4 regions of the Ralstonia sp. SA306 genome follow, and region 3 is predicted to be linked to each of the others. Evidence: predicted binding sites of a transcription regulator. Region 3 holds the regulator's gene; each other region holds the start of a gene.
The links. The regulator FNR, encoded in region 3, switches genes on or off when oxygen is low (the NO sensors DNR and NnrR bind a similar motif). The targets are predictions, from matches to a motif close to TTGATNNNNATCAA.

Region 1 (2,189 bases), on a different replicon from region 3:
GATCAGACCCGTCACCAGAGGGGAAGACTCAGAGAATCAAATCGGACGGCGCATGCTGGCGGGAGCCGGTCGCGTTCTCGCGACCGAGAATGCCGGCCAGCAAGGTCCATTCGCCGCCCATCGCGCGGATGGTGTCGTCCAGGCTGAGCATGCCGACCAGCCGTTGCTGGCGATCGACCACGGCCAGACGGTGCAGGCCGTGGCTCAGCATCGAGCGCAAGGCTTCACTGATCACGGCGTCATTGTGGATGGTCAGAAGACCGCGCGTCATGACTTCCGAGACGGCGGTCTGGGTGCAATCACTGCGGCTGGCAATGCCGTGCACCACCATGTCGCGGTCTGTCACGATGCCCACCACCCGCGAACCGCCAGCGGTGTGTTCCGTGACAAGCAACGCCCGGGCGCTTTCGTCCCGCATCAACCGGGCAGCTTGTTGCAGCGTTGCCGTTGCCTGAACGTGGACGATGCGGTGGGAACAAATCTCGTCGACCCTCATGCTGAACTCCGATGCGCGTACGTTTTCACTATAAGAACGGGAAGGTGTCGGAGGTTGATCCCGCACAAGGTGCCGTGAGCTTTCCGTGACTGCAGCAGGAGGCAGTCGATAGCGAACGAGTCTATCGAGCGTTGGACGCAAGCTCTTGAGGCAGATCAAGTGGCATGGCCGGCGCATCCGGTGAGCCAAACGCTGATGTAAATCAAGGGGTGATCCGCTTGGTGGTCCAACATGGAATCCAGCAACCCCGTTTGGGGCGGACGACGGATTCGACGGAGGCAGATCATGTACGACAGGATTCTGGTGGCGGTGGATGGCAGCCCTACGGGAGATCGCGCGCTGGACGAGGCAATCCAGCTTGCGCAAAAACTCGGCTCTGAGCTGGTCATCGCCCACGTGATCGACAACTCGTATCTGATGTACGACGTTGGCTATATCGATGTCGGCGCCTTTACCGAGGCATTGGTCAAACAAGGCAATCAAATCGTTGCCGACGCGCGGGCCAAGGCCGAAAAGGCAGGTGTGCACGTCCACAGCGTGGTGGTGGACGACCCCATCGGAACCTTCGATATCGGCACTGCCCTTGAACAGGCGGCCCACAACGTGGGTGCGCAAGCCCTGGTGCTGGGCACGCACGGGCGTCGCGGCTTCCAGCGTTTGCTTCTGGGCAGCGTGGCCGAGAGCGTTGTACGCCGGAGCACGCTGCCGGTGCTGCTCGTCCGCGCGTTGCCCACGGAAACACCGCACGCGGCGACCGAACCGCTAAGCAATGCCGTCATTGCCTAGCCGGGTAGCTCGTCCTCTGACACAACATCGGGATCTGACCATGAGCTATGCCAGTGTGATGGTGCATCTGGATCGCAGCGAACGCGCCATGCACCGCCTCAACCTTGCGGCCCAGTACGCGCAGGCGCACGGCGCCAAACTCGTCGGCATCTATGCGAGCTTTGCGCCAAGCCTCAGCTGGTTCTACATGATGGAGAACGCTGCGCGCTATCTGGAGGAAGACCGCATCCGGCGCGACGGCATCCGCGATACCGTACAAGCGCGCTTTCGCCAGGCGACAGAGCGCCTTGGGGTGGAAACGGAGTGGCGTGCCGTGGAAGGCGACCCCGTGGCACTCGTGCTGCGCGAAGCGCGGGAGACCGATCTTCTCGTCGTCGGACAACGGAACCACGATGACCCGGATGAATTTATCGCCGGCGACTTTGTGGAAACCCTGATCCTGGAGTCGGGCCGCCCGGTGCTGGTTGTGCCGTACGCGGGCAACTTCACGGCATTGCCGCAGCGCGTTCTGGTGGCCTGGAGCGGCGGTCGCGAATCGGCCCGTGCGCTGCACGACGCCATGCCAATGATGACGGGCGCAAATGTGCACGTGCTGCAGATCACGAGCACGCAGCCGAAGCACTGGGCCGAAGAAACCACGGTGGGTCAGGTGGCGCGTGCGTTGAACGCGCGCGGCATTCACACAACGGTGGAAGAGACCGACTGTGCAGATTCCGACACCGCCGTAGGTGAGTTGCTGCTCTCGCGAGCGGCCGATTTCAATGCCGATCTGATCGTGATGGGAGCCTACGGGCACAGCCGCCTGCGCGAACTCGTGCTGGGCGGGGTGACACGCACCCTGCTGAAGACGATGACCGTGCCGGTGCTGATGTCGCACTGAGCTTCGACCTCAATTGAACCAGAGAAG
Region 2 (2,189 bases), 640 kb from region 3:
TCACGCTTTGTAAAAAGCGACGATATTAGAGAAGCGCATGACGATCGTTATGTCGATGTTGCATGGCACCATGCAATTTCTGCATACATTGATATGACGCCGTCGACACCTTGCTGCGATGCCGCACAGGCAGTGGAATCAGCCGGTCAGAAGCGGATTATTGAGCCGCACGCAATGCCGTCGCGGCGTACTGAAAAGCGACTTTTTGAGCATATGAAATGCGACGCCTGCGCCACGTAAGCCGTTGATACCATCATGGGCTTACGTCACCCACCGGAGTCTCGCGATGAAAATGGCGCCCTTCGCCTTTGGCACGACCGACTGGTCCGCCGTTGAACTTACCGAACACACCGGCGAGACCGGCATGGCGATCTGGCGCACCCGCTACTTTGGCGACGAGCCGGACCGCATCCGCGTGCGCATGGTCGAGTACACGCCCGGCTACCTGGCTGACCATTGGTGCAAGAAGGGCCACATCCTGTTCTGCCTGGATGGCGAACTGGAAACCACACTGGAAGATGGCCGCAAGTTCATCCTCACGCCCGGCATGAGCTATCAGGTGGGCGACGATGCGGAAGCCCATCAGTCGTACACCAGGAACGGCGCCCGGCTGTTCATCGTCGACTAATGGCGACACGCAGTGTCCGCGTCGCACGCGGCCCCGGTTGACCGGGGTCAAGCGATTTCAAGATCAAGGTCTTTAAGACTCACAGACCACAATATGTAGTGCTAGTCTGACTCCATACCACTAGATGGAGTACCTCATGACGAGCACACAGGTCACCAGGCAAGTCACCAAGCGCGACGGTTCATTGGCACCGTTTGATGCGCAAAAGATCTGCCAGGCCATCGCGGCTGCCGGCCAAGCCACCGGCGAATTCGACGCCGTCGAGGCGCAACGCCTGACCGCGGGCGTGCTCGGACATCTCTCCCCGCTCCCCTGCCCCGGTATCGAAATCATCCAGAATTGGGTGGAAGAGGTGCTGGTAGACGCCGGCTATTGGCGCACCGCGCGTGCCTACATCGTCTACCGCGAGCAACACGCCCGGCTGCGTTCGCTCAAGCACACGCTGGTCGATGTCGAGAGCACGATGGACGAATACCTCGAGCAGCGCGATTGGCGTGTCAATGCCAACGCCAATCAGGGCTACAGCCTTGGAGGTCTGATCCTGAACGTGGCAGGCAAGGTCACCGCCAACTACTGGCTTTCGCATGTCTACAGCCCCGAAGCGGGCACAGCGCACCGCGAGGGCGACATCCACATCCACGATCTCGACATGCTGTCGGGCTACTGCGCAGGCTGGTCGTTGCGGCAGTTGCTGACAGAGGGATTCAACGGCGTGCCGGGCAAGGTGGAAGCGACGCCACCGCGGCATATGTCGGCAGCCATCGGACAGATCGTCAATTTTCTCGGCACGCTGCAAAACGAGTGGGCCGGCGCGCAGGCGTTCAGTTCATTCGATACGTACATGGCGCCGTTCATCCGCCGCGATGCGATGTCGTATGCGGCGGTGAAGCAGTCCATGCAAGAGCTGATCTACAACCTGAATGTGCCCAGCCGCTGGGGCACGCAAACGCCGTTCACCAACCTCACGTTCGACTGGACTTGCCCTGCCGACCTGCGCGAACAGGTTCCCTACATTGGCGGCGAAGAGATGCCCTTCACCTACGGCGATCTCCAGCCCGAGATGGACATGATCAACCGCGCGTACATCGAGGTCATGATGGCCGGCGATGCAAAGGACCGCGCGTTCACGTTTCCGATTCCGACCTACAACATCACGCCGGACTTCGATTGGGAGCACCCCAACACCACGTTGCTGTTCGAGATGACGGCACGCTACGGGCTGCCCTACTTCCAGAACTTCCTCAACTCCGATCTGGAGCCGCACATGGTGCGCTCGATGTGCTGCCGCCTGCAGCTCGACCTGCGCGAGCTGCTCAAGCGCGGCAACGGGCTGTTTGGCTCTGCCGAGCAGACTGGTTCCATTGGCGTGGTGACGGTGAACTGTGCGCGATTGGGTTATCTCTACGCGGGCGATGAGGCTGGGCTGCTGGCGCGGCTCGATACGCTGCTTGCGCTTGGCCGCGACGTGCTGGAAGTCAAACGCAAGTTCGTCCAGCGGCTGATCGACCAGGGGCTGTATCCGTACACGCGGCGCTACCTGGGCACGCTGCGCAACCACTTC
Region 3 (2,189 bases):
GGAAGATGCCCTAGCCACCCATCCCAGGCCGGATGGCAATTTCCGCGCGCCTTAAACACCTACAGCACTAGACAGAATCCGTGTGCGTTAAGCATCTCTGGCAACCAGATTGCGTGAACCAGCCCCCAGACCCCAAACCCGGCGATGGCGATGCCGGCCGCGCCCCGCGCCCATCGCTGGCGCGACAGCCCGCGCAGCCACCCAGCCAGACCAGACATCATCAGCAGGTTGGGCAGCGTACCGGCACCAAAAGCGAGCATGACCACGGCCCCGGAGGCGGCGTTGCCCGCCAACAACGCCACAGCCAATGCGCCGTAGACCATGCCACACGGCACCAGCCCCCAGGCCATGCCAGTGAGATAGCGGCGTAGTAACGGCGACTGACGTTGCAGCCTACTTCCCAGCGTGGCGGCCCCTCGAGACAGGCCACCTGCCACGCGGCCAAGCAAGCGCTCAAGCCACACACTGCGCCACGCATCCCCAGCGGAACGAACAAGCAGCAAAACCCCGTAGGCGACCAGCAATGCGCTAGCGAAGGCAAACAAGCCGCGTTGAATCGGCAGCCATTGCTGGCGCCAGACAGTCGCGCCCATCGCACCCATGATTGCGCCCAGCAACGCATAGGTGGTCAGCCGGCCGGCATGCATGACGACCTGCTCAAACCATAGCCGGCGACGGGACACGATCCGCACCGCCACAGCTCCACGTTCGGCCGCGAGTGCGATACCGCTGCACATCGCCAGACAATGCACACCACCGAGCAATGCAATCAGGAAAACGCTCAGAAGCGCTGCGGCACTCATCTTTCTGACGCTCTCTTGATATGGACCAAGGTTTTCGTTTTACTGTTGCGAACTAAGCGTAATCGACGCGTTTTGCCGCATCGGAAATGTCCGAGGACAAGAAGGTCGCCGTTATAATAAGCTGCAGCAGCATCACAAGAATTACTCATTTCACTTTCCCGAAATTCAGTCGCCCCCACCCGTGCTCACTCGAATCGCACTTACCGATCAAGCCTCGCGTTGCTCCACCTGCGTACTAGGGCAAATCTGCCTGCCGGTGGGAATGAACTCGGACGACGTGCGCAAGATGGACGATTTGGTCAGCGAGCGCATCCGCATTAAGAAGGGGCAATCGCTCTATTCCTTGGGCGAGCCGCTGGAAGCGGTTTATGGCATTCGTTTCGGCACGCTCAAAACCCATCTGACGCTTGAAGACGGTCGACACCAGATCACGGGGTTCCACCTGCCGGGTGAAATCGTCGGGCTCGATGGCATTGGCGACATGCGCCACGTGTCGGACGCCACCGCGCTCGAAGATACCGAAGTCTGCGTGGTGCGCTACGACGAGTTGCAGCACCTTTCGCGCCGGCTGCCTTCGCTGCAGCATCAGTTCCTGCGCATCATGAGCAAGGAGATTTCGCAGGATCATCTGATGCTGCTCACGCTGGGCTCCATGCGTGCGGAGGAGCGTCTCGCAGCGTTCCTACTAAACCTCTCGAAGCGTTCGGCCCAGCGTGGATATTCGTCGACCGAGTTTGTCCTGCGGATGAGCCGCGAAGAACTCGGCAGCTATCTTGGCCTGAAGCTCGAAACGGTCAGCCGCCTGTTCTCGCGCTTTGCCGAAGCGGGTCTCATCCAGATCCGCCAACGCCACGTCAAGCTGATCGACCTGGCCGGCCTGCGCCAGGTCATGAGCGGTCAGGCGGCCTAAGCTGCCCTCCATGGCGCCCGCTCAGACGAGCGGGTGTTCATGCGCTTCCAGCTTGCCAATGCCCGGTGACACATAGAGCGTCAGCGCGCTCGACAATCCGCACAACAACCAGAACACAAAGAACGACACGGTGTAGACCGCTTGGGCCGACACCGTGATCTGCTCGCCGAAAAAACGCAGGTCTGCGGGGTCGACCACCGCGAAGACCACCAGCTCAGCCAGCGCGGCCGACAGAAATGCCGGCCACAGAATCCACATCAGCAATCGACGCTTCATCGGGCCTCCGTGTGAATGGCATGCGCCGGCGTGAGGACCGTCTTTTCAACGACCAAACCGCGCCGCACGACGTTGTCATGAATAACAGCGTCGGGATGCGACACCGCCAGCCAGATTGTGACGCCGCAGCCGACCATGGCGACGAACGGCCCTGCCATCAGCAGCCACGGCCAGGGCTCGCGCCACCAAGGACGGGCCTG
Region 4 (2,189 bases), 1.6 Mb from region 3:
CGCCGTGAACGCATGGGTCATGGTCAAGTACTGGTACTGCGCGTCGAGCGCATAGTCTTTGAAGCGATCGGTTGGTGTGCCCGGCATGGTGTTGTCGGGGTACCGGTTGGCCAGCAACCCGAACGTGCCAAACATGACCGAATGCGAGCCCCATTCCTGGTTGTATGCCAGACGCCAGTACGGGTTCGCGCCGCTCAAGCGCGCAACGCCGCCCGGGGTTGCGGTGTCCTGCCCAGCGCGGAACACAGAGAAGGCCTGATCGGCAGTCCGATAGGCGCCCAGTTCTGCGTAGATATGGCGTTGCCAGAATGCGTATGCGCTGGCGCCTACCACCTGCTGCGCCAAACCACCGTCGACAAGGGTGCCCGCCAGGGGAGGCACGCCGATGCTGGGAGCGGCATAGGGATACCCGAATGCCGGCGTGCTGTTCCACACGTCAGACACCGTCGGGTTGTTGTTGACCGTGACGCCGTAGATGAACTCGACGTCCTCGCGCGTGAGGTGCCATGCGGCGCGGATATCGGTGTTGTCCAGCGCGCTGTGGTGCGCAATACCGTCGTACGTCCACTGAGCGAAGGCACCCACGGGCCCCGCAATGCGCCCCGCATAGAACAGGCTTACCTGCTGCGGCACCGTGTCTCCGTTGCGCACGAAGTCGAAGTTGTCCTGATCGATCGTCCGCGTGTTGGTGCGCGAAATCTGCACCATGCCCGAGAGCGGAATCGTCTTGTTGTTGGCCAGCGTATAGCCGGTCATCTTGAAGAAGCGGCCGAAGGGGGTCAGTTCAGGAAAGCTGACGTGGCACGCCATGCATGCCATCCCGGTCTGACGCGCGAAAGCCGGTACCGCACTGGCTTGTCCCGACCACGCCACAAGCGCACCGATCAGCAGCCCCGCGAGCGCACGGAGCGCAGTAATGAGACGTCGCATGGTGTCCCTCCCCAATGTTTTTTTCGGTTTTTTCACCAGCACGTACGACCATGAAAGGCGCTATGGCCGCAGCTGTCAAACCTTCCGGCGGCATTCGCCTGATACGGATCAACTTATTTCGAGTGCCACAAGGCACGGGCGTGCCTGCAGAGAGAGGCGGCGCAACGGTTGTACGTTTGCGCGCTCAAAGAGGGGGAGCGGCGGACCAGTCGATCAGGTCGAAGAGGTCGAAGAGGATTCAGCCAGAGTCGGTTGCCGCCGAGTTACTCGGATGGCGAACCTTGCGACGAGTAGCTTGCGAGCAGGGCCATACAGCGTTCGCGCAGGAATGCACTCAGCGCTTTGATGGCGGGTGTGAGTTGCGCACGGTGGGCGCAAATCAAATGCAGCGGCGCGGGCTCGCCATATTCCTGCGGAAAGATCTCGACCAATCGGCCGGCCTTCAAATCATCGATGAGGTCCAGTCGCGATTTATAGAGCAGGCCTTCGCCTGCGATGGCCCAGCGGCGCACCGCATCGGCATCGTCGCTGACGCGATTTCCTGTGACTGCCACGGTGCGCTCGCCGCCGGGTAGCGTGAAGCGCCAGCGTTCGTGGACTTGCTCGCTCCAGATATACCGAAGGCAGTTGTGTCGCCGCAGGTCATCCACCTTGGTCGGCGCGCCGTGTCGTTCGATGTACGACGGCGCCGCGCATAACGCACGCCGGTTGTTGTCGAGCAGTTTGATGGCCAGCAGGGAGGAATCGGGCAGCGCCCCGTAGCGCACGGCAAAGTCCAGCGGCTGGCGGATGAGGTCGGCCGCACGGTCGCTCAACTTCAGGTGCACCGATAAGCCGGGGTGCTGGTGCTGAAAATCGTCGAGCCACGGCAGCAGCAGGTTTCTTCCGAAATCGGACGGAGCCGATAGCCGCAGCGGGCCGGAGAGTGCTTCCCGGCCACCGGCCAGCGCCTGTTCGCCTTGTTCCCGCGCGCCCAGCATGACGCGCGCATGCGGCAGGTAGCGCTCTCCAGCTTCTGACAGTTGCATGCTGCGCGTGGAACGTGTGAACAGGCGGGCGTCCAGCGCCTTTTCCAGCCGCTGCACAGATGCGCTTGCCTGCGCAGGTGCGATGTTCAGTTGGCGTGCCGCCTCCGAGAAGCTGCCGGCGTCAGCCGTGTGCACGAAGATTTGCACGTCATCGAGGCGGATGATTTTCATTGAAATGCCGAAAGTGTTTGGGCATGCCGCCCGTTTATCCGCATATCGCTGAAAGATAGC

Region 1: the regulator FNR is predicted to act here: its motif matches at 689-702, upstream of M1D44_RS20580 (universal stress protein).
Region 2: the regulator FNR is predicted to act here: its motif matches at 666-679, upstream of M1D44_RS05270 (ribonucleoside triphosphate reductase).
Region 4: the regulator FNR is predicted to act here: its motif matches at 1,029-1,042, upstream of M1D44_RS15985 (cytochrome C).

What each region holds. Positions count from the first base shown of each region.
Region 1 covers NZ_CP096452.1:887,634-889,822, forward strand. Annotated here, with positions in the region: gene M1D44_RS20575 (CBS domain-containing protein) at 29-496, opposite strand; gene M1D44_RS20580 (universal stress protein) at 782-1,282, shown strand; gene M1D44_RS20585 (universal stress protein) at 1,323-2,162, shown strand.
Region 2 covers NZ_CP096451.1:1,105,489-1,107,677, reverse strand. Annotated here, with positions in the region: gene M1D44_RS05275 (DHCW motif cupin fold protein) at 287-628, shown strand; gene M1D44_RS05270 (ribonucleoside triphosphate reductase) at 765-2,189, shown strand, end outside.
Region 3 covers NZ_CP096451.1:1,744,421-1,746,609, forward strand. Annotated here, with positions in the region: gene M1D44_RS08375 (sulfite exporter TauE/SafE family protein) at 60-803, opposite strand; gene fnr (fumarate/nitrate reduction transcriptional regulator Fnr) at 985-1,713, shown strand; gene M1D44_RS08385 (hypothetical protein) at 1,735-1,989, opposite strand; gene M1D44_RS08390 (FixH family protein) at 1,986-2,189, opposite strand, start outside.
Region 4 covers NZ_CP096451.1:3,376,568-3,378,756, forward strand. Annotated here, with positions in the region: gene M1D44_RS15985 (cytochrome C) at 1-930, opposite strand, end outside; gene M1D44_RS15990 (LysR family transcriptional regulator) at 1,194-2,123, opposite strand.